DNA from 3 places in the Erwinia sp. BNK-24-b genome. Region 2 is predicted to be linked to each of the others. Evidence: riboswitches for the same ligand, from Rfam matches in the RefSeq annotation. Region 2 holds a riboswitch; each other region holds the start of a gene.
The links. Region 2 has a riboswitch for thiamine pyrophosphate ahead of thiM (hydroxyethylthiazole kinase). Riboswitches for the same ligand answer to the same signal wherever they lie in the genome.
Positions count from the first base shown of each region.

Region 1: it holds a riboswitch for thiamine pyrophosphate, as region 2 does, so the genes downstream of both, thiC (phosphomethylpyrimidine synthase ThiC) here and thiM (hydroxyethylthiazole kinase) in region 2, are expected to answer to the same signal.
Region 3: it holds a riboswitch for thiamine pyrophosphate, as region 2 does, so the genes downstream of both, thiB (thiamine ABC transporter substrate binding subunit) here and thiM (hydroxyethylthiazole kinase) in region 2, are expected to answer to the same signal.

Region 1 is NZ_CP179901.1:4,377,831-4,384,557, reverse strand. It holds gene ACMGGR_RS20220 (thiazole synthase) at 1-43, opposite strand, end outside; gene thiS (sulfur carrier protein ThiS) at 46-246, opposite strand; gene ACMGGR_RS20210 (HesA/MoeB/ThiF family protein) at 230-991, opposite strand; gene thiE (thiamine phosphate synthase) at 984-1,625, opposite strand; gene thiC (phosphomethylpyrimidine synthase ThiC) at 1,622-3,547, opposite strand; TPP riboswitch at 3,624-3,724, opposite strand; gene rsd (sigma D regulator) at 3,818-4,321, opposite strand; gene nudC (NAD(+) diphosphatase) at 4,395-5,168, shown strand; gene hemE (uroporphyrinogen decarboxylase) at 5,208-6,275, shown strand; gene nfi (deoxyribonuclease V) at 6,278-6,727, shown strand, end outside.
Region 2 is NZ_CP179901.1:1,408,925-1,415,651, forward strand. It holds gene ACMGGR_RS06400 (CidA/LrgA family protein) at 1-197, opposite strand, end outside; gene metG (methionine--tRNA ligase) at 313-2,346, opposite strand; gene apbC (iron-sulfur cluster carrier protein ApbC) at 2,509-3,615, shown strand; gene ACMGGR_RS06415 (GNAT family N-acetyltransferase) at 3,691-4,113, opposite strand; gene ACMGGR_RS06420 (hypothetical protein) at 4,116-4,370, opposite strand; TPP riboswitch at 4,598-4,700, shown strand; gene thiM (hydroxyethylthiazole kinase) at 4,733-5,521, shown strand; gene thiD (bifunctional hydroxymethylpyrimidine kinase/phosphomethylpyrimidine kinase) at 5,518-6,315, shown strand; gene fbaB (class I fructose-bisphosphate aldolase) at 6,448-6,727, shown strand, end outside.
Region 3 is NZ_CP179901.1:3,795,539-3,802,265, forward strand. It holds gene ACMGGR_RS17405 (sugar efflux transporter) at 1-630, opposite strand, end outside; gene sgrR (HTH-type transcriptional regulator SgrR) at 879-2,573, shown strand; TPP riboswitch at 2,575-2,673, shown strand; gene thiB (thiamine ABC transporter substrate binding subunit) at 2,710-3,696, shown strand; gene thiP (thiamine/thiamine pyrophosphate ABC transporter permease ThiP) at 3,672-5,273, shown strand; gene thiQ (thiamine ABC transporter ATP-binding protein ThiQ) at 5,257-5,958, shown strand; gene ACMGGR_RS17430 (MFS transporter) at 6,217-6,727, shown strand, end outside.

The DNA.
Region 1 (6,727 bases), 1.9 Mb from region 2:
TAAACAGCCGGGAAGAAAAGGTTTTATCAGCAATCTGCAACATACTCAGCCTCCGGCGATAGCCTGGAAAATCACCAGTTCATCGCCTTCCTGTAAGGGGTAAGTGGGCCAGCGATCGCGCGACACAATCTGTTGGTTGACGGCCAGCGCCGTACCGGCCTGCTGACAGGAAAGCTGCGTCAGCAGGTCGGCCAGCGTCAGGGGCGGGACAAGCGTATGCGCTTCATCATTAATGATGACGTTCACGGTCGCCTCCGCAAATCGGACAGCCCGGACTACGTTCAAGATTAAGCGTGCGCCATGTTTGCTGCTTACCATCAAACAGTCGGAGCTTGCCATCAAGCGTCGACGGCTGACCCGCCAGCATTTTCAACGCTTCCAGCGCCTGAAGCGTTCCCATAATGCCTACCACTGGCCCAAGTACGCCCGCCGTGCGGCAATTGCGCTGCGGTTCGATCTCATCCGGCCACAGACAGCAATAACAACCATGGTGGAACGGCGGCGTAATCACCAGCAGCTGACCGCCCAGACCCACGGCGCTGGCGCTGATCAACGGCGTATTACTTGCTACGCAGGCAGCGTTAACGGCATGACGCGTTTGCATGTTATCGCTGCAATCCAGTACCAAATCGACCCACTGCACCGCTTCCCGTAAGGCGCTGGCATCCATACGTTGCTTAAGCGCAATAAACTCAACCTGCGGATTGAGCGCCTGTAAACGCTCTTTCGCCAGGTCGGCTTTTGGCTGTCCGATCTTGGTGCTGTCATACAGGGTCTGCCGGTGTAAGTTACTGATATGAAGCTTATCGTCATCGGCCAGCAGCAGTTTTCCCACGCCCGCTGCGGCAAGGTAAGCCGCGGCGGGTGAGCCTAACCCTCCCAGGCCAACAAGCAGCACGCTGGCTGCCCGGAGCTTTTCCTGACCCTCTACGCCAAACTCTTCCAGCAGCAGCTGGCGGCTGTAGCGCATAAATTCGCTGTCGTTAAGCATGGGCATCTCCTGTCCCGGCCAGCGCCAGCAGCTGTGCCGTGGCCGCGCGCCAGTCTGCGGCTTTGGTAATAGCGCTGACCACGGCGATGCTGCCGACGCCGGTTGCCAGCACGTCAGACGCTTTTTCCAGAGAAATTCCGCCAATGGCGACGGTAGAAACGCCCGCCAGGCGCGCAACGTGCCGCTTCAGCTCATGGAGTCCCTGAGGTGAAGAAGGCATCTCTTTGGTTTGGGTAGGAAAAACGTGGCCGAGCGCAATGTAGGAAGGGCGTTCGGCCAGCGCGCGATCCAGCTCTGCGTCGTCATGCGTGGAAAGGCCCAGACGCAGTCCGGCATGATAAATCGCATCCAGATCGGCAATATCCAGATCTTCCTGACCGAGATGCACGCCATAAGCCTGGTGTTTGATCGCCAGACGCCAGTAGTCATTGATGAACAGCCGGGCGTTATAACGTTTGCCCAGCGCGATAGCGGCGGCGATATCCTGCTCGACAGCTTTCTCCGGCAGATCCTTAATACGCAGCTGAAGGGTACGTACACCCGCTTCTAACAGGCGCTCAATCCATTCCACCGTATCCACTACCGGATAAAGGCCCAGTTTTTCCTTAGTCAGGGGAAAGGCACCGCGACTCATACGTTCTCCTCTGTGTTCAGGCTATCGGCGGAATGATAAAGCTCACCGCCGCGGCTGCGGAACGCCCGCGACATCTCCTTCATGCCAATTTCGATGGGCTGGGCTTCTTCCTGTTTGGCCGCGTATTCGCGCACCTCCTGAGAGATCTTCATCGAGCAGAATTTAGGGCCACACATTGAGCAGAAATGGGCAACCTTGCCGGATTCCTGCGGTAGCGTTTCGTCGTGATAGGCGCGAGCGGTATGGGGGTCGAGCGCCAGGTTAAACTGATCTTCCCAGCGGAATTCAAACCGCGCTTTCGACATGGCGTTATCGCGGATTTGCGCGCCAGGATGGCCTTTCGCCAGGTCAGCCGCATGCGCCGCAATTTTATAGGTGATTAACCCCTGCTTAACGTCTTCTTTGTCAGGCAAACCAAGATGCTCTTTTGGCGTGACGTAGCAGAGCATGGCGCAGCCAAACCAGCCGATCATCGCCGCGCCAATCCCGGAGGTAAAATGGTCATAACCCGGCGCGATATCCGTGGTTAGCGGGCCAAGCGTATAAAAAGGCGCTTCGTGACAGTGTTCCAGCTGTTCGGTCATGTTGCGACGGATCATCTGCATCGGCACATGGCCTGGCCCTTCAATCATCACCTGGACGTCATATTCCCAGGCGATTTTTGTCAGCTCGCCCAGCGTTCTTAGCTCGGCAAACTGGGCTTCGTCATTGGCATCCTGAATCGAGCCGGGGCGCAGGCCGTCGCCCAGCGACAGCGAGACGTCGTAAGCGGCACAGATTTCACAGATTTCGCGGAAGTGTTCGTACAGGAAGCTTTCACGATGATGGGAGAGGCACCATTTCGCCATAATCGAACCGCCGCGCGAGACGATGCCGGTCAGGCGTTTGGCGGTCATTGGCACGTAGCGCAGCAGAACGCCAGCATGGATAGTAAAGTAATCCACGCCTTGCTCAGCCTGCTCCAGCAGCGTGTCGCGGAAGACATCCCAGTTAAGATTTTCCGCTACGCCGTTTACCTTCTCCAGCGCCTGATAGATAGGAACCGTGCCGATCGGCACCGGACTATTACGCAAAATCCACTCGCGCGTTTCATGGATATTACGGCCGGTGGAGAGGTCCATTACCGTATCTGCACCCCAGCGTGCCGACCAGACCAGTTTTTCAACTTCTTCTTCGATGGAGGAGCTGACCGCAGAGTTGCCGATGTTGGCGTTAATCTTCACCAGAAAATTGCGGCCAATGATCATTGGCTCCGATTCAGGGTGATTAATATTGGCCGGAATAATGGCACGTCCGGCGGCCACTTCCTGACGGACAAACTCAGCGGTGATATTTTCCGGCAGATGGGCACCAAAAGCTTCTCCCGGGTGCTGCTGTAACAGCACTTCGCTGCGGATACGTTCGCGACCCATATTTTCACGCAGTGCGATAAATTCCATTTCCGGCGTAATGACGCCAAGGCGGGCATAGTGCAGCTGGGTAACGCAGCGTCCGGCCAGCGCGCGCCTCGGGCAAGGCAGGTTATCGAAACGCAGATGATCCAGCCCTTCGTCAGCCAGTCGCTGCTGGGTATAAACCGAGCTGAGTTTTTCTATCGGCTGCGTATCGCCGCGCTCGGTTATCCACGCTTCTCGCAGCCTGGCGAGTCCGGCGTGAACGTCAATGGTGGCTTCAGGATCGCCATAAGGGCCAGCCGTATCGTAAACCGGCACCGGCTCGTTCTCGGTGAACTGCGGATTATCTTTGCTGCCGGTCATCGTGGGGCTGAGCTGGATCTCGCGCATTGGCACACGTAAATCGGGCCGCGAGCCGGTCAGGTAAATGCGTTTTGAATTGGGAAAAGCGGCGCCCTGTAAAGAGTCGATAAACTGCTGGGCTTCGGCACGCTGTTCGCGGCGAGTGGGTTTGGTATGGGTAGACATAGCAAGTTCCTGATATAAGGGAAATTTGCTTGTCCGGAGTTCGGAGGAGTAAGCGCGGGCAGTCAAAGCCCCGACTTGAATCTTTACTCTTGTTCCCTACGCAGGTACTAACCTGGTCAGGTTCCGCGGATCCCGAATAAACGGTCTCAGCCCCAAAGGGCACTCCGACAAGAAGAATTCTGGCTGTTGCCAGGCAATCGCTAGGTGATTGCCCATTCAGCATAAAGGGGCTTTATGGAAAGCTCAAGGATTTTACAAGTTTATAACTTTTCAGGCAGGACGAGCCATCGCGGCATCGTTGGCGGCCGGGGTGGTTGCAAACTTCTCCAGCGCCAGCTGGATAAACTTATCTTCAAGCGTAAAACGGGCTTCCAGCGCTTCGCCGACCATGGAGAGCGCCTGTTGAAACTCCAGGTAGTTATCGTGGTCGATAGCATTTTCCAGATGAGCATCATAAATACTCATAATGTGCTCGGTATTTCCCTGCAAAGACGGATAGATTAGCGCGGCTTTCGCCAGCTGCTCAGTGCCTTCCATCTCCTGAATAAAACGTTCATACGCCGTAAAGTGGCCGGTTGACAAATAATCTACCAGGCTTTGACAAAAGTTATCCAGCGCATTTTCGTCGAGCGTGGTCAGCGATTCCTTGTTAGGCTTAATGCCAACCATTTGATAATAAGCAACTAATAACTGCTTGCGTGAGTGAAGACAAAAATCTACGAGTTCGCTACATCCGCCTACGCGTGAGGTCAGAACTTCCAGCTGGTCAAGCATGAGTGACTCCAAAAGTGTTATTTTTAACTGTCTATCCCGATCCGGTAGTACGTGAAGTGAGGATGAGCAATTTATGGAACTTGAGATTTCAAGCGTAGACGCTGGCTGGTGGGTTGTCAGCCATGAACAGAAACTTTGGTTGCCGAAAGGTCAATTACCGTACGGTACTGCACAAGATTTAGACCTGACGGGCCGAACCGCATCGCTTATCGGAGAATGGCAAGGCGAACCGGTACGGCTGGTGTGTGAAAATCGCCCCGAGGGAATGGCCTCGTTACGACAACTTCTTGATCAGGATGCCGTTCTGTTTCAGCTTGCGGGACGCGGCGTCCAGCTGGCGGAATTCTATCGTGCGCACAAGTGGTGCGGCTACTGCGGGCATACCATGCACCGTAGCAAAACGGAATGGGCCTGCCTGTGCAGCCACTGCCGCCAGCGCTATTATCCGCAAATTTCTCCTTGCATCATCGTGGCCATTCGTCGCGGTGATGAAATTTTGCTTGCTCAGCATACTCGCCATCGCAACGGCATTTATACGGTGCTGGCGGGCTTTGTTGAAGTGGGCGAAACGCTGGAGCAGACCGTTGCACGGGAAGTGATGGAAGAGAGCGGTATTAAAGTCAAAAATCTGCGCTACGTTACCTCGCAGCCCTGGCCTTTCCCGCAGTCGCTGATGATGGCTTTTATGGCCGACTTTGAGAGCGGCGAAATCGTTATCGATCCTAAAGAGCTGCTGGACGCTAACTGGTATCGCTTTGACGCCCTGCCGCAGCTGCCGCCAGCCGGAACCGTGGCCCGTCGGCTGATTGAAGACACGGTTGCGCTCTGCCGCGCCGAGGCGGAATAACTGATATACTGTGCGTCTGAATGAAAAAGAGTCCTGAAGATGAGTGAACTGAAGAACGATCGTTATTTGCGTGCTCTGCTGCGTCAGCCGGTAGACGTTACGCCCGTATGGATGATGCGCCAGGCCGGACGCTATTTGCCAGAGTATAAAGCCACGCGCGCGCAGGCTGGCGACTTTATGTCGCTGTGTAAAAATGCCGAGCTGGCCTGTGAAGTTACGCTGCAACCGCTGCGGCGCTATGCGCTGGATGCGGCGATCCTCTTCTCCGATATTTTGACCATCCCTGATGCGATGGGGCTGGGACTCTATTTTGAAGCTGGCGAAGGCCCGCGCTTCTCCTCGCCGGTTACCTGCCGCGCCGACGTAGAAAAGCTGCCCGTGTTCGATCCCGAACAGGAGCTGGGCTACGTGATGAACGCGGTGCGCACTATCCGCAAGAATCTGCAGGGCCAGGTGCCGCTGATTGGCTTCTCCGGTAGTCCGTGGACGCTGGCAACCTATATGGTGGAAGGCGGCAGCAGCAAAGCCTTTACCAAACTGAAAAAGATGATGTACGCCGAGCCGGCAACGCTGCATCTGATGCTGGACAAGCTGGCGGACAGCGTCACGCTCTACCTGAACGCGCAGATCCGCGCTGGCGCGCAGTCGGTGATGATTTTCGATACCTGGGGTGGCGTGCTGACCGGGCGCGATTACCTGGAATTCTCGCTGCACTACATGCACAAAATCGTTGACGGCCTGCTGCGTGAAAACGACGGTCGCCGCGTTCCCGTGACGCTGTTTACCAAGGGCGGCGGGCAGTGGCTGGAAGCGATGGCGGAAACCGGCTGTGACGCGCTGGGTCTGGACTGGACCACCGATATCGGCGAAGCGCGCCGTCGCGTTGGTCATAAAGTGGCGCTGCAGGGCAATATGGATCCTTCTATGCTTTATGCTTCTCCTGCCCGTATTGAGCAAGAAGTTGCGGGCATACTTCAGGGCTTCGGCAACGGCACGGGCCACGTGTTCAACCTGGGCCACGGCATTCATCAGGATGTGCCGCCAGAACACGCGGGTGCTTTTGTGGAGGCCGTTCACAAACTGTCACCACAGTATCACCAGGATTAGTTATGGATATACAGGCATTAAAGCAGGAACAGACAACGCGTGCGGCAGAAGTGGTACGCGCTGATGATTTTGACGTAATGCCGCCGCGCTACATTGCAGGGGCGGACGTAGGATTTGAACAGGGCGGCGAGGTAACACGCGCCGCGCTGGTGGTTCTGGAATATCCGTCGCTAAAGATGATTGAACATCGCGTTGCGCGAATAGCCACAACCATGCCCTATATACCCGGCTTCCTGTCGTTTCGTGAATATCCCGCCTTGCTGGCCGCGTGGGAGCTGCTGGAACAAAAGCCCGATCTGCTGTTCGTTGACGGCCAGGGCATTGCGCATCCACGCCGCCTGGGTGTTGCCAGCCATTTTGGTATGCTGGTGGACGTGCCAACCATCGGCGTGGCCAAGCGGCGCCTGTGCGGCAAGTTTGAGCCTCTGGACGAGGAGCCGGGTTCCCGGCAA
Region 2 (6,727 bases):
AACAGGCTACCGGGTCTGACCCAGTCGGGCGGCAGCAGTTGGAAAGCCATCAGGAAAAACAGAATGAGCATGCCGATAATACTGCCCGGTACGGCAAAAGGAAGCAGTGCGGCAAGCGCGTTTCCGGCATAGAGGCAGAGATAGATAATCAAAAAAGCGCGCAGGTAGCGCCAGACGGCTAACAGTGCGGTACGCATGATAAGCTCCTGTTTTTCAGCGCGTTAATCATACGATTAAAAGAATAAGCGGGCTACCCGTAACAGCGGGCCAGGCAACAATAAAGCGGGCGAAAATTTCGCCCGCCAGCCTGTATTATTTTACCTGCATGCCGGGCTGCGCGCCGCTGTCCGGGCTGAGCAGGAAGATATCCTTGCCGCCAGGGCCTGCCGCCATCACCATGCCTTCCGAAATGCCAAAGCGCATCTTACGCGGTGCCAGGTTGGCCACCATCATCGTCATGCGGCCAATCAGCACTGACGGATCGGGATAGGCGGTACGGATGCCGGAGAAAATGTTACGCGTTTCGCCGCCCAGATCCAGCGTCAGGCGCAGCAGCTTATCCGATCCCTCTACAAACTCGGCGTTCTGGATCAGGGCAATACGCATATCTACCTTAGCGAAATCATCAAAAGTGATGGTATCAGCAACAGGAGCGTCCGCCAGTGGGCCAGTGACGGCTGGTTTGTTCGCCGCTGCGGCATCTTCTTTTGAAGCCTCGATCAGCGCGTTCACCTTGTCCATTTCTACGCGGCTGTAAAGCGCTTTAAATGCAGAAATAGAGTGATCCAACAGCGGCTGCTCAATGCCGTCCCAGCGCAGTTCCTGGTTCAGGAAAGCTTCGGTGCGCTCGCTTAATGACGGCAGCACCGGCTTCAGCCACGTCATCAGCACGCGGAACATATTAATACCCATTGAGCAGATAGCCTGCAGATCGGCGTCGCGGCCTTCCTGCTTTGCCACGACCCACGGTGCCTGTTCGTCTACGTAGCGGTTCGCCACGTCTGCCATCGCCATGATTTCACGCACGGCGCGGCCAAACTCGCGGCTCTGCCAGGCATCCGCAATGCTGGCTGAAGCGTCGACGAATGACTGATAAAGCGCAGGATCGGCCAGTTCGGCAGAGAGCCTGCCGTCAAAGCGCTTGTTAATAAATCCGGCGTTACGGGAAGCCAGATTCACCACTTTATTGACGATATCGGCATTCACGCGCTGGACGAAATCTTCCAGGTTCAGGTCAATGTCGTCGATGCGTGAGGAAAGCTTGGCCGCGTAGTAGTAGCGCAGGCTGTCGGCATCCAGATGATTAAGCCAGGTGCTGGCCTTAATAAAGGTGCCGCGCGATTTTGACATTTTCGCGCCGTTTACCGTGACGTAGCCGTGAACAAACAGGTTGGTCGGTTTACGGAAGTTGCTGCCTTCCAGCATGGCCGGCCAGAACAGGCTATGGAAGTAAACGATGTCTTTACCGATAAAGTGATACAGCTCGGCGTCAGAATCTTTTTTCCAGAAGGCGTCGAAATCGATGTCGCCGCGCTTGTCGCACAGGTTTTTAAACGAGCCCATGTAGCCGATTGGCGCATCCAGCCAGACGTAGAAATATTTGCCGGGCGCACCAGGGATTTCAAAACCGAAGTAGGGCGCATCGCGGGAAATATCCCACTGCTGCAGTCCTGATTCAAACCACTCCTGCATCTTGTTGGCAACCTGCTCCTGCAGCGCGCCGGAACGCGTCCAGGCCTGCAGCATGGCGCTGAACTCTGGCAGATCGAAGAAGAAGTGCTCAGAGTCGCGCAGCACCGGCGTCGCGCCGGAAACCACGGATTTTGGATCGATAAGCTCGGTTGGGCTATAGGTCGCGCTGCACACTTCACAGTTATCGCCGTACTGATCTGGCGACTTACATTTCGGGCAGGTGCCTTTAACAAAGCGATCCGGCAAGAACATGCCTTTTTCCGGATCGAAAAGCTGGGAAATAGTGCGGTTCTTAATGAAACCGTTCTCTTTCAAGCGGGTATAGATCAGCTCGGACAGCTCGCGGTTTTCATCGCTGTGCGTGGAGTGATAGTTATCGTAGCTGATGTTAAAACCGGCAAAATCAGTCTGATGTTCCTGACTCATTTCGGCAATCATCTGCTCGGGAGCGATGCCCATCTGCTGAGCTTTCAGCATAATCGGCGTGCCGTGCGCGTCATCCGCACAGATGAAGTAAACCTGATTGCCGCGCATTCGCTGGTAACGGACCCAAATATCTGCCTGGATGTGCTCGAGCATGTGGCCAAGATGAATAGAACCGTTGGCGTAAGGGAGTGCGCACGTTACCAATATTTTTTTCGCGACTTGAGTCATAGTGAGACTTGTTATACCTGTTTAAAAGAGGGAATGGCGATGTTACCCGAAAGGTCCGGCCTGCGTAAACAACGCCGCGCCGCACACGCCGTTTTTTGATGCCTTCCGCTTCAGCCCGGATCTGATATGCTTTTCCCCACGCCAAATAAAAAAGGAGCCGGGATGATGCCACAGTCCCAACATTCACCGGAGGCGCTGCGCGCTATGGTGATGGGTGTTTTGACCACCTTTGAACACCCGACGCTGCAACGCAATCTGACCGCGCTAAAGGCGCTACACCACTGCGCGATGCTGGACAATATCCTGCATATTGAGCTGCTGATGCCTTTTGCGTGGCACAGCGGATTCGAAGCGCTGCAGGAGCGCGCCAGCGCAGAACTGCTGCGCCTCACCAGCGCTACCGCCATCAGCTGGAAGCTAAACCACGATATTGCCACGCTAAAAAGAGTAAAAAATCAGCCTGGCGTTAACGGCGTGAAAAATATTATCGCCGTCAGCTCTGGCAAAGGCGGCGTAGGTAAATCAAGCACGGCGGTAAACCTGGCGCTGGCGCTGGCGGCTGAAGGCGCCAAAGTCGGTCTGCTGGATGCGGATATTTATGGCCCGTCGATACCCGATATGCTCGGCACGCAGCATGAGCGTCCTGGTTCGCCCGATGGTAAACACATGACGCCGATTATGGCACACGGGCTGGCTACCAATTCCATTGGCTATCTGGTCACTGACGATAACGCGATGGTCTGGCGCGGGCCGATGGCGAGCAAGGCGCTTATGCAGCTGCTGAACGAGACGATGTGGCCGGAGCTGGACTATCTGGTACTGGATATGCCGCCGGGCACGGGCGATATACAGCTGACGCTGGCGCAGAATGTACCGGTAACCGGGGCAGTGGTGGTGACGACGCCGCAGGATATCGCGCTGATCGACGCCCGCAAAGGCATCGTGATGTTTGAAAAAGTCAGCGTGCCGGTGTTGGGCATCGTGGAAAACATGAGCGTGCACGTTTGCAGCAACTGCGGCCATCATGAGCCAATTTTCGGCAGCGGCGGCGCGGCCATACTGGCAGAGCAGTACCACACGCGTTTACTGAGCCAGCTTCCGCTGCACATCACGCTGCGTGAAGATCTGGACGATGGCGAGCCAACGGTAGTGCGTCGCCCGGACAGCGAATTCACCTGGCTCTATCGCCAGCTGGCAGGCCAGATCGCCGCTCAGCTTTACTGGCAGGGCGAGGTGATTCCGGATGATATCGCTATCCGCGTGGTGTAACGGGGTGTAGGAAGATTTAATCCGCAGCGCGAGCCAGACAGGCATTTAAAGGGCGAAGCAGTTCGCCCTTTTTACTTACAGCACGTAGTGCAGCAGCAAATATTCTCCCTGTTCACCTTCGCCGCTGCTGATAATCTGCCAGCCGTGGCGCTGATAAAAAGCCAGTGCGGGCTTATTGGCCTTCAGGCATTTTAATGCCCCGGTAGAGGTAAAGCTTTTATGGACGGCCTCCAGCAGCTCGCTGCCGATGCCCTGACGCTGCCTGTCCGGATCGACAAACAGGCTATGCAAGAAGTTATCGGCTGGCAGCAGCGCGGCAAAGCCGGTGCGATGACCATCATGTTCCGCGACCAGAATCCGTTCGCCGAGCGTGACGCGGTCAAAATCTTCCAGCTGCCACTCACTGGCGTCAAGCCAGTGCCAGTTTGCTTTTCTTGCCGCCAGAAACAGCGTGCGCAAAAACGGGCGGTCGGCCTCTTCAAAAGCGCGGATCGTCATCATTATTCTCCCCAGACCGGCTTTACATGCCTTTCGCTTTCAATACCGGTTCCCCGGTAATCATAATCGATTTTTCCGGCCTCAAAGAGCTGATCCAGCAGCCTGAAGTTGTCCGGCGGCGTTACGTTGCAGCGGCTGTTAAGCAAGGTATCCTGGATCGTAAAAGAGCGATCGCCTCGGGCTATCTGATGCAGGTAGCGCAGCATTTGCAGTGCTGCGACGCTAATACCGTATTGTTCATTAAGCGGTCTTGTCATCTTACTTCTCGTTGCTTGCCCTGTTTTACTCTCAGATTAGCGGATGGCGGGACTTTAACAAAAAGCGTCAGCGAGGGACATTGTCACGAGAGAAAAGCTGCGGCGGCTGGTAAAGCGAAATCCGGTATGGGTCATTTAACGTTCCTGAAAACAGCGGCTGGCGGCATTATCCGGCGCGGCGTGAAAGCTTGCGTTAAAGCCAACACTTCCCTATGCTGCAAAGCTTGCACTATGACTCGGGGTGCCGCTTCCTTTACCGGAAAAGGCTGAGAAAAACCCGTTGAACCTGAACTGGATAATGCCAGCGGAGGGAAGTCAGATGCCTGACCGCATCGCCTTCTTGATCGCCGGTTGGGAGTATTATGATCCAACCTTCTCGCTTTACGGCCAGCCTGGCCGATTCTCTGATCCTCTTTCGCCAACGCTCGCCGCTGGTTCACTGTATGACCAATGAGGTAGTACAAAGCTTTACGGCTAATGTATTGCTGGCGCTGGGCGCTTCGCCTGCGATGGTGATTGAACCTACGGAAGCCCGACAGTTTAGTGCGATAGCCGATGCATTACTGATCAATGTGGGTACGCTTACGGTGGCACGTAGCGAGGCGATGCTGGCTGCGGTGCAAAGCGCGGCGGCGGCCGGGCGGCCATGGACGCTCGATCCGGTTGCCGTTGGCGCGCTGACTTTCCGCACGGATTTCTGCCAGCGGCTGCTGGAGTACCGTCCGGCCGCCATTCGCGGTAACGCTTCAGAGATTATGGCGCTGGCTCGGCAGGCGGTTTCCGGCCGTGGTGTCGACAGCCTGCATGATTCTTCCGCTGCGCTGGAAGCTGCCGTTTTGCTTGCTCAGTCTTGTGGTACCGTTGTCGCTGTAACGGGGGAAATTGATTACGTTACCGATGGGCAACGTCTGTTCGACATTCCCGGCGGGTCGCCTCTGATGACTCGCGTTGTGGGGACAGGCTGCGCTTTGTCTGCTGTAGTCGCGGGTTTTGCGGCATTGCCTGGCGACCGAGCCCTGAACGTTGCCAGTGCCTGCCGCGTCATGAGCCTTGCGGGTGAGTGCGCGGCCGAAGCGGCGAGCGGGCCAGGCTCGTTTGAGCCGCTGTTTCTGGATGAGCTTTACCGCCTGGTTCAGGAGGCCGCGCAATGAGAATCAATGCGCTGACTATCGCCGGTACGGATCCCAGCGGCGGGGCGGGGATCCAGGCGGATCTGAAAACTTTCTCTGCATTAGAGGCCTACGGCACCAGCGTGATTACCGCGCTGGTGGCGCAAAATACCCGTGGCGTACAGTCCGTCTACCCTATAAACGCCGACTTTGTGGCTGCACAGCTCGCTTCGGTATTAAGCGATGTTCGTATCGACAGCGTAAAAATCGGCATGTTACAGGACAGCGATATTGTTGAAACCGTAGCGGAAAGCCTGGCTTCTGCCACCATTCCGTGGCGCGTGCTGGACACCGTGATGCTAGCAAAAAGCGGCGATCCTTTGCTCTCTGAACGGGCCGTTGCCACGCTGCGCGACAGGCTGCTGCCCCAGGTTTCCCTGATCACGCCCAATCTTCCCGAAGCCGCCGCGTTGCTGGCCTGCGCGCCCGCGCGTAATGAAAACGAGATGCTGTGCCAGGGCAGAGAGCTGCTGGCGATGGGGTGTCAGGCGGTGCTGATGAAAGGCGGCCATTTGAGCGATGATGAAAGCCCGGACTGGCTGATTACCGCCGGGATGGAAGAGCGTTTTACCGCGCCGCGCGTGCCGACGAAGAATACGCACGGCACGGGCTGTACGCTTTCAGCCGCACTGGCCGCATTGCGTCCCCGCCACGAAAACTGGGTGACAACGGTACGGGAAGCCAAGCTCTGGCTACAGGGCGCTTTGCAGCAGGCCGATACGCTGGAAGTAGGAGAGGGCATTGGCCCCGTGCACCATTTTTATCGCTGGTGGTAATGCTTAGTGGGATCGTTCTGAAAAATGGAGTCAGCAATTTGCCTTAGCGCCTGAAAAGGGTCCACGCTGTCTGGGGTCAGGGTTTTACCAGCGGCGGCTTATGCGCCGCCCAACCTTCAAACAGGAGCTTACATGACGGACATCACAGGGTTACTGGGTAAAGAAGCAGACTCTCTGTTACAACATCGCTGTATGACCATTCCCGCCGACAATCTTTATCTGCCGGGGCCGGACTATGTCGACAGAGTAATGATTGATAACAACCGTTCGCCAGCGGTGCTGCGTAATATGCAGACGCTTTATAATACCGGACGGCTGGCAAAGACAGGTTATCTCTCTATTCTGCCGGTCGACCAGGGTGTGGAACACTCGGCAGGTGCTTCTTTTGCTGCCAATCCGCTGTACTTCGATC
Region 3 (6,727 bases), 2.4 Mb from region 2:
GCCGACCTGAGTAATCACGACTTCAGGCGGCTGTTCAACCCGCGGCACGGAAGGCAGCGCAAACCAGACCAAAGCAATACAGACAACAAACAGCGCGGCGGCGATGGCAAACATAGTGGTAAAGCCGTAGTTCAGCGCCAGCGCAAAAGAGAGCGGCGGCCCGACCACCCACGCCAGCGACAGCTGCGCGCGCATTACCGAACTGAACATCACCACTTCTCTGGCGGAGCTGTCGGCATATTCGCGCGCCAGAGCAAAAATCTGCGGCATAGCCACGCTGGCCAGCGCCGACAGCAGCACGCCAAAGGTAATCAGCGTCAAATAATGCCGGTTAAAAGCAAATAACAGCGCGTTACCTACCGCCATAAAACAGCAAAAAAGGATCAGCATGCGGCGATCGCCATGGTTATCCGACCTTTTTGCCAGCAGAATACTGACCACAATGCCGGCAATGGCGTTAACGGTATAGAAAAGCCCTACCCAAAATGGCCGCACCGCCACTTCATGCGTTAAAAACAGGCTTAGCGTCGGCGCCTGCAAGGCCCCCGCCACGCCAACCATAAAAGAAACGAGCATAAAAGCGAGATAGACAGGGTTAATGCGACGGCGACGCGTCAGCAGCGATTTCATACCGAATCCCTTTTAAAGAAGCCTCTGGCGATAACCAGGCACAAACAGCAAGCATAGAAGAAAACGGGAAATGAAAAAAGCCAGCGGGCAATACGCGCGCTGGCCGGTGAAAAAGCACCTTACTCAGATATAAAATCGTTGAAAGAGCGCCACTCCGAAGAATGCCTCCCGCTCTTCCATCGCAGCCAATTATTGCCTTAATATAAGGCAGGAAAAACAGATGACTTTCACTGAAGAGTTCCTCTTTTATGACCTCAAAGCGATTACAGCAGCAGTTTATCCGCCTGTGGGCGATATGCGATGGTCAGTCGCAGGAAACGACGCTTGACCAGCTGGCCGCACAGCTCAGCTGTTCACGCCGCCACATGCGGAATTTGCTCAACGCGATGCGGCAAGCGGGCTGGCTGGAATGGCAGGCTGAAGCCGGGCGCGGCAAGCGCTCAAAGCTCAATTTCCTCTATACCGGCCTGGCGCTCCAGCAGCAGCGGGCGGAAGATCTGCTCGATCAGGACCGTATCGACCAGCTGGTACAGTTGCTTGGTGATAAAGACGCCGTACGGCAGATGTTGATCTCTCATCTGGGCCGCAGCTTTCGCCAGGGGAAACATATTCTGCGCGTGCTCTACTATCGCTCTTTACTGAATCTGAATCCCGCTACGCCGCTGCGCCGTTCGGAAACGCATCTGGCGCGCCAGGTTTTCAGCAGCCTGACGCGGATAAATGAGGAAAACGGGGAAATCGAACCGGACATCGCTCACCACTGGCAAGCGCTTACGCCACTGCAATGGCGCTTCTATTTGCGTCCGGCTATCCGTTTTCATCACGGGCGCGAACTGACCATGGCGGATGTCATCTCTTCGCTGGAAAGAACGCTCGGGCAGCCGCTGTACAGCAACATAGCGCGTATTCACTCCCCTTCGCCCTGGACGCTGGATGTCCATCTGCGTCAGCCTGACAGCTGGCTTCCCTGGCTGCTGGCTGCCGTCAGCGCAATGATCCTGCCGCAGGAATGGCCTTCACTGCCGAATTTCAGTCGCCAGCCGGTTGGCACCGGGCCTTATGCCGTCGTGCGCAATCAGCAAAGCCAGCTGCGTATCCAGGCGTTTGACGACTACTTCGGCTACCGCGCGCTTATTGATGAAGTTAACATTTGGGTTTTGCCGGAGATTAGTGAAGAGCTGGTTTACTCCGGCGTGAAGCTGGAAGGCGGTCAGCTGGGAGAGAAATCAGAAGAAGCCCGGCTTGAGGAAGGCTGCTATTTTCTGCTGTTTGACCAGCGTTCCTCGCTGGGCCGCGATGAGCAGGTTCGTCGCTGGCTTAGCACCATCGCCAACCCCATAGCCTTATTAAACCACGCGGGAATGGACTACCAGCGCTACTGGTTTCCGGCTTATGGCCTGCTGCCACGCTGGCATCATCGCCGTGACCTGAGCCCGAGAGAAAAACCCGAGGGGCTAACCTCGTTGACGCTGACCTGGTATGGCGATCATGTAGAGCATCAGGCCATTGCTAATGCTCTACAGCCGCTGCTGGCGGCCGAAGGCGTAGAGCTGATCATGCAGCAGGTTGATTACGAAAGCTGGCATCGCGGAGAGGCGCAAAGCGATATCTGGCTGGGCAGCGCCAATTTTACCCTGCCGCTGGCGTTTTCGCTGTTCGCCTTGCTCTATGAAATTCCCCTGTTGCAGCACTGTGTGCCCGTTGACTGGCAGCGCGACGCCAGGCTTTGGCGCGAGCGGGAATTGTCGCTGGCGGACTGGAGCAAACAGCTGGTCACCGACTGTTATCTTCATCCTGTTTTTCATCACTGGCTGCTGCTGGAAGGCGAACGCAGCATGCGCGGCGTGCGCATGAATACGCTTGGCTGGTTTGACTTTAAATCTGCCTGGTTTGCGCCACCTGAACATGATGCTTTCGCTAATGCGCCGAAATCATTAGACTAGTGCGTTCTCAACGGGGTGCGTGGCGCAAGCCGACGCTGAGATAAACCCGTCGAACCTGATCCGGCTAATACCGGCGTAGGGATTTGAGAGTCCCCCGCTCAGATCATGCGTCGCCCTGACCACCAAGGAACGCAAAGTGCTAAAAAAAGTCCTGCCTCTGCTGCTGCTCTGTTCGCTCCCTGCCGTTGCTGCCAAACCTGTGCTGACGGTTTATACCTATGATTCATTCTCTTCCGACTGGGGGCCTGGCCCGGCAATTAAAAAGGCCTTCGAAGCCGGGTGCGGGTGCGAGCTGAAATATGTGGCGCTGGAAGATGGCGTATCGCTGCTGAACCGCCTGCGTATGGAAGGGAAAAACAGCAAGGCCGATGTGGTGCTGGGCCTGGACAACAACCTGCTGGACGCCGCCAGAAAAACCGGCCTTTTTGCCGAAAGCCACGTTGATACGCATGGCGTTACTCTTCCCGGCGGCTGGCACGACAGCACGTTTGTTCCCTATGACTATGGCTGGTTCGCCTTTGTTTACGACAAAACTAAGCTGCAAAATCCGCCGAAAAGCCTGAAAGAGCTGGTGGAAAGCGATCGTCCTCTTAAAGTGATTTATGAAGATCCGCGCACCAGTACGCCGGGACTTGGCCTGCTGCTGTGGATGCAAAAAATCTATGGCGACCAGGCCCCTGACGCATGGCAAAAGCTGGCGAAAAAAACCGTTACCGTGACTAAAGGCTGGAGCGAGGCTTACGGTCTGTTCCTGAAAGGCGAAGCCGATATGGTGCTGAGCTACACTACCTCTCCGGCTTATCATCTGATTGAAGAGAAGAAAACGCAGTATGCCGCGGCCGACTTTAGCGAAGGCCACTATTTACAGGTGGAGGTTGCCGGTCAGCTGAAAACCAGCCAGCAGCCGCAGCTGGCGCAGGAGTTTATGCAGTTTATCCTGGCTAAGCCGTTTCAGCAGACCATCCCAACCGGCAACTGGATGTATCCGGTAACGGCCGAGAAGCTACCTGCCGGATTCGATACGCTGAACGTGCCGAAAACCTCGTTACAATATTCTGCTGCGGATGTTGCGGCGCATAAAAGCCAGTGGATCAGTGCATGGCAAAGCGCCGTCAGCCGCTAGGTAGCCTGCTTCCCGGCGCGACGGCGGCCATGCTGTTGACCGCTACTGCCGCCCTCGCCTTTACGGCGCTGTGGCGTAACGCGCCGGTTAGTGGCCCAGAACTCTGGCACGACAGCTATCTGTGGCACGTGTTGCGTTTCTCTTTCGGGCAGGCTTTTCTTTCCGCCATGCTGGCGCTGCTGCCCGCGGTGCCGCTGGCGCGCGCGCTTTATCGCCGTCGGTTTCCGGGAAGAACGCTCCTTCTGCGCCTTTGCGCCATGACGCTGGTTCTGCCGGTGCTGGTGGCCGTGTTTGGCATTCTGAGCGTCTACGGCCGTTCGGGCTGGCTGGCCTGGCTTTGCTCGCTGCTGCATATTCACTACACCTTTACGCCTTATGGCCTGCAAGGCATTTTGCTGGCGCACATCTTTTTTAATCTGCCGCTGGCGGCCAGGCTGCTGCTGCAAACGCTGGAGCAAATTCCGACGGAACAGCGGCAGCTCGCGGCCCAGCTTGGGCTTAACGGCTGGAACAGTTTTCGCCTGATGGAATGGCCATGGCTACGGCGGCAGCTGCTGCCTGCTGGCGCACTCATTTTTATGCTCTGTTTTGCCAGCTTTGCGACCGTACTGGCGCTGGGCGGCGGCCCGAAGGCGACCACTATCGAACTGGCCATTTTTCAGGCGTTAAACTTTGATTACGATCCCGGCCGGGCTGCGCTGCTGGCGCTGGTTCAGATGCTGTGCTGCCTGAGTCTGGTGCTGATCGGCCAGCGGCTAAGCAAAGCGCTGCCGTCCGGTAGCGCCAGCCTGCAAGACTGGCGCAATCCGCAGGACAGTCTGAGTGCAAAAATCCTTGACGGTACGCTGCTGGTACTGGCGCTGCTGTTGATCCTGCCGCCGCTGCTGGCCGTTATCGTCGATGGTCTTAACCCTAATTTGTTGACGGTACTGCAACAGCCTGCGCTCTGGCAGGCAACTTTTACTTCGGTACGTATCGCGCTTGCTGCTGGTCTTCTCTGCGTCCTGCTTACCGTTATGCTGCTGTGGAGCAGCCGCGAGCTGCGCCTGCGCCAGCAGCTTTTCTACGGTCAGCTGCTGGAGTTAAGCGGCATGCTGATTCTGGCGATGCCGGGAATTGTGCTCGCTACCGGTTTTTTCCTGCTGTTAAACAGTACGGTTGGTTTGCCGCAGTCGGCGGACGGTATCGTTATCTTTACCAACGCGCTGATGGCCGTACCCTATGCCATGAAAGTCCTCGAAAACCCGCTGCGTGATATCGCCGAGCGTTATAACCGACTTTGTCTGGCGCTGGATATTCGCGGGCTAAACCGCCTGCGGCTGATTGAGCTGCGCGCTTTAAAACGGCCGCTGGCTCAGGCGCTGGCTTTTGCCAGCGTGCTTTCGGTTGGCGATTTCGGGGTAGTGGCGCTGTTTGGCAACGAAGATTTCCGCACGCTGCCCTTCTGGCTTTACCAGCAGATGGGGTCTTATCGCAGTCAGGATGGTGCCGTTACCGCCCTGTTGCTGCTGCTGTTGTGCCTTCTTTTATTTACCCTGATTGAGAAACTGCCGGGACGCCATGCTGACGCTGAATAACCTCACCTGGATTTATCACCACCTGCCGATGCGCTTTTCTCTGTCTTTACAGGCTGGGGAACGTCTGGCGATCCTTGGCCCCAGCGGCGCGGGCAAAAGCACGCTGCTGAGCCTGATCGCCGGGTTTCTCAATGCCAGCAGCGGCGAATTACGGCTTAACGGTGAGGATCATCGGTTTACGCCACCAGCGCGGCGGCCGGTTTCCATGCTGTTTCAGGAGAATAATCTTTTCCCGCATCTTACCGTGACGCAAAACATTGGGCTGGGGCTGCATCCCGGCCTGCGGCTGAACAGCGAGCAACGTCACGCTTTATCAGCTATTGCAGCGCGCGTCGGGCTGGAAGATTACCTTGAACGTCTGCCGGGCGAACTTTCTGGCGGCCAACGTCAGCGCGCCGCACTTGCCCGCTGTCTGGTACGCCAGCAGCCCATTTTGCTGCTGGATGAGCCTTTTTCCGCTCTGGATCCGGCGCTGCGTAAGGAGATGCTGGCGCTGGTCGACGAAGTCTGTCAGGAAAGAAATATTACGCTGCTGATGGTTTCGCACAGCATTGAGGATGCCGCGCAAATTACATCACGCAGCGTGCTGGTCGTTGATGGGCGGATTTACTGGGATGGCAGTACGTCGGCTCTGCTTAACGGCGAGGTTAAGGCAGCGACCGTATTAGGAATTAACGTACGCTAAATATTCGGCGGCGGCGCGCTGGACGCCGTGTATGCGTACCGTCACAAAATAGCAAACTCGTGTTGGACGCAAATTTACTAAAAATTTTCCTTCTGAAAAGAAAACGTTAATAAATCCAGCGGCTTTTAACCGCTTCCGCACTATCAATGCTCGCAACGCATCAATCCATGCGTTAATTGCACTTATTTACGCCGTTCTCCTCCTCCAGTCTGCAAACCAGGCGCAGCGAAAAGCGTCACTGACAAACTGGAGAACACTATGCAACTTACTTCTGGCTCACCCCTGACTACCCGCGCCCGCATCGGCGCGATACTCCGCGTCACGTCAGGCAACTTCTTAGAACAGTTTGATTTCTTTCTGTTTGGTTTTTACGCTACCTATATCGCGCATACCTTCTTCCCGGCGAGCAGTGAATTCGCCTCGCTGATGATGACGTTTGCCGTGTTTGGCGCGGGCTTTCTGATGCGGCCTGTGGGTGCCATCGTGTTAGGTGCGTATATCGATAAGGTCGGCAGGCGCAAAGGGCTGATTGTTACCCTGTCGATTATGGCCGCTGGCACCTTTTTGATTGTGCTGATCCCGTCTTATCAAACTATCGGGCTTTGGGCACCCTTTCTGGTGCTGATGGGCCGCCTGCTACAGGGTTTCTCTGCCGGTGCGGAATTAGGCGGCGTGTCGGTTTATCTGGCAGAGATCGCCACCCCCGGCCGTAAGGGCTTTTATACCAGCTGGCAGTCGGGTAGCCAGCAGGTCGCGATCATGATTGCGG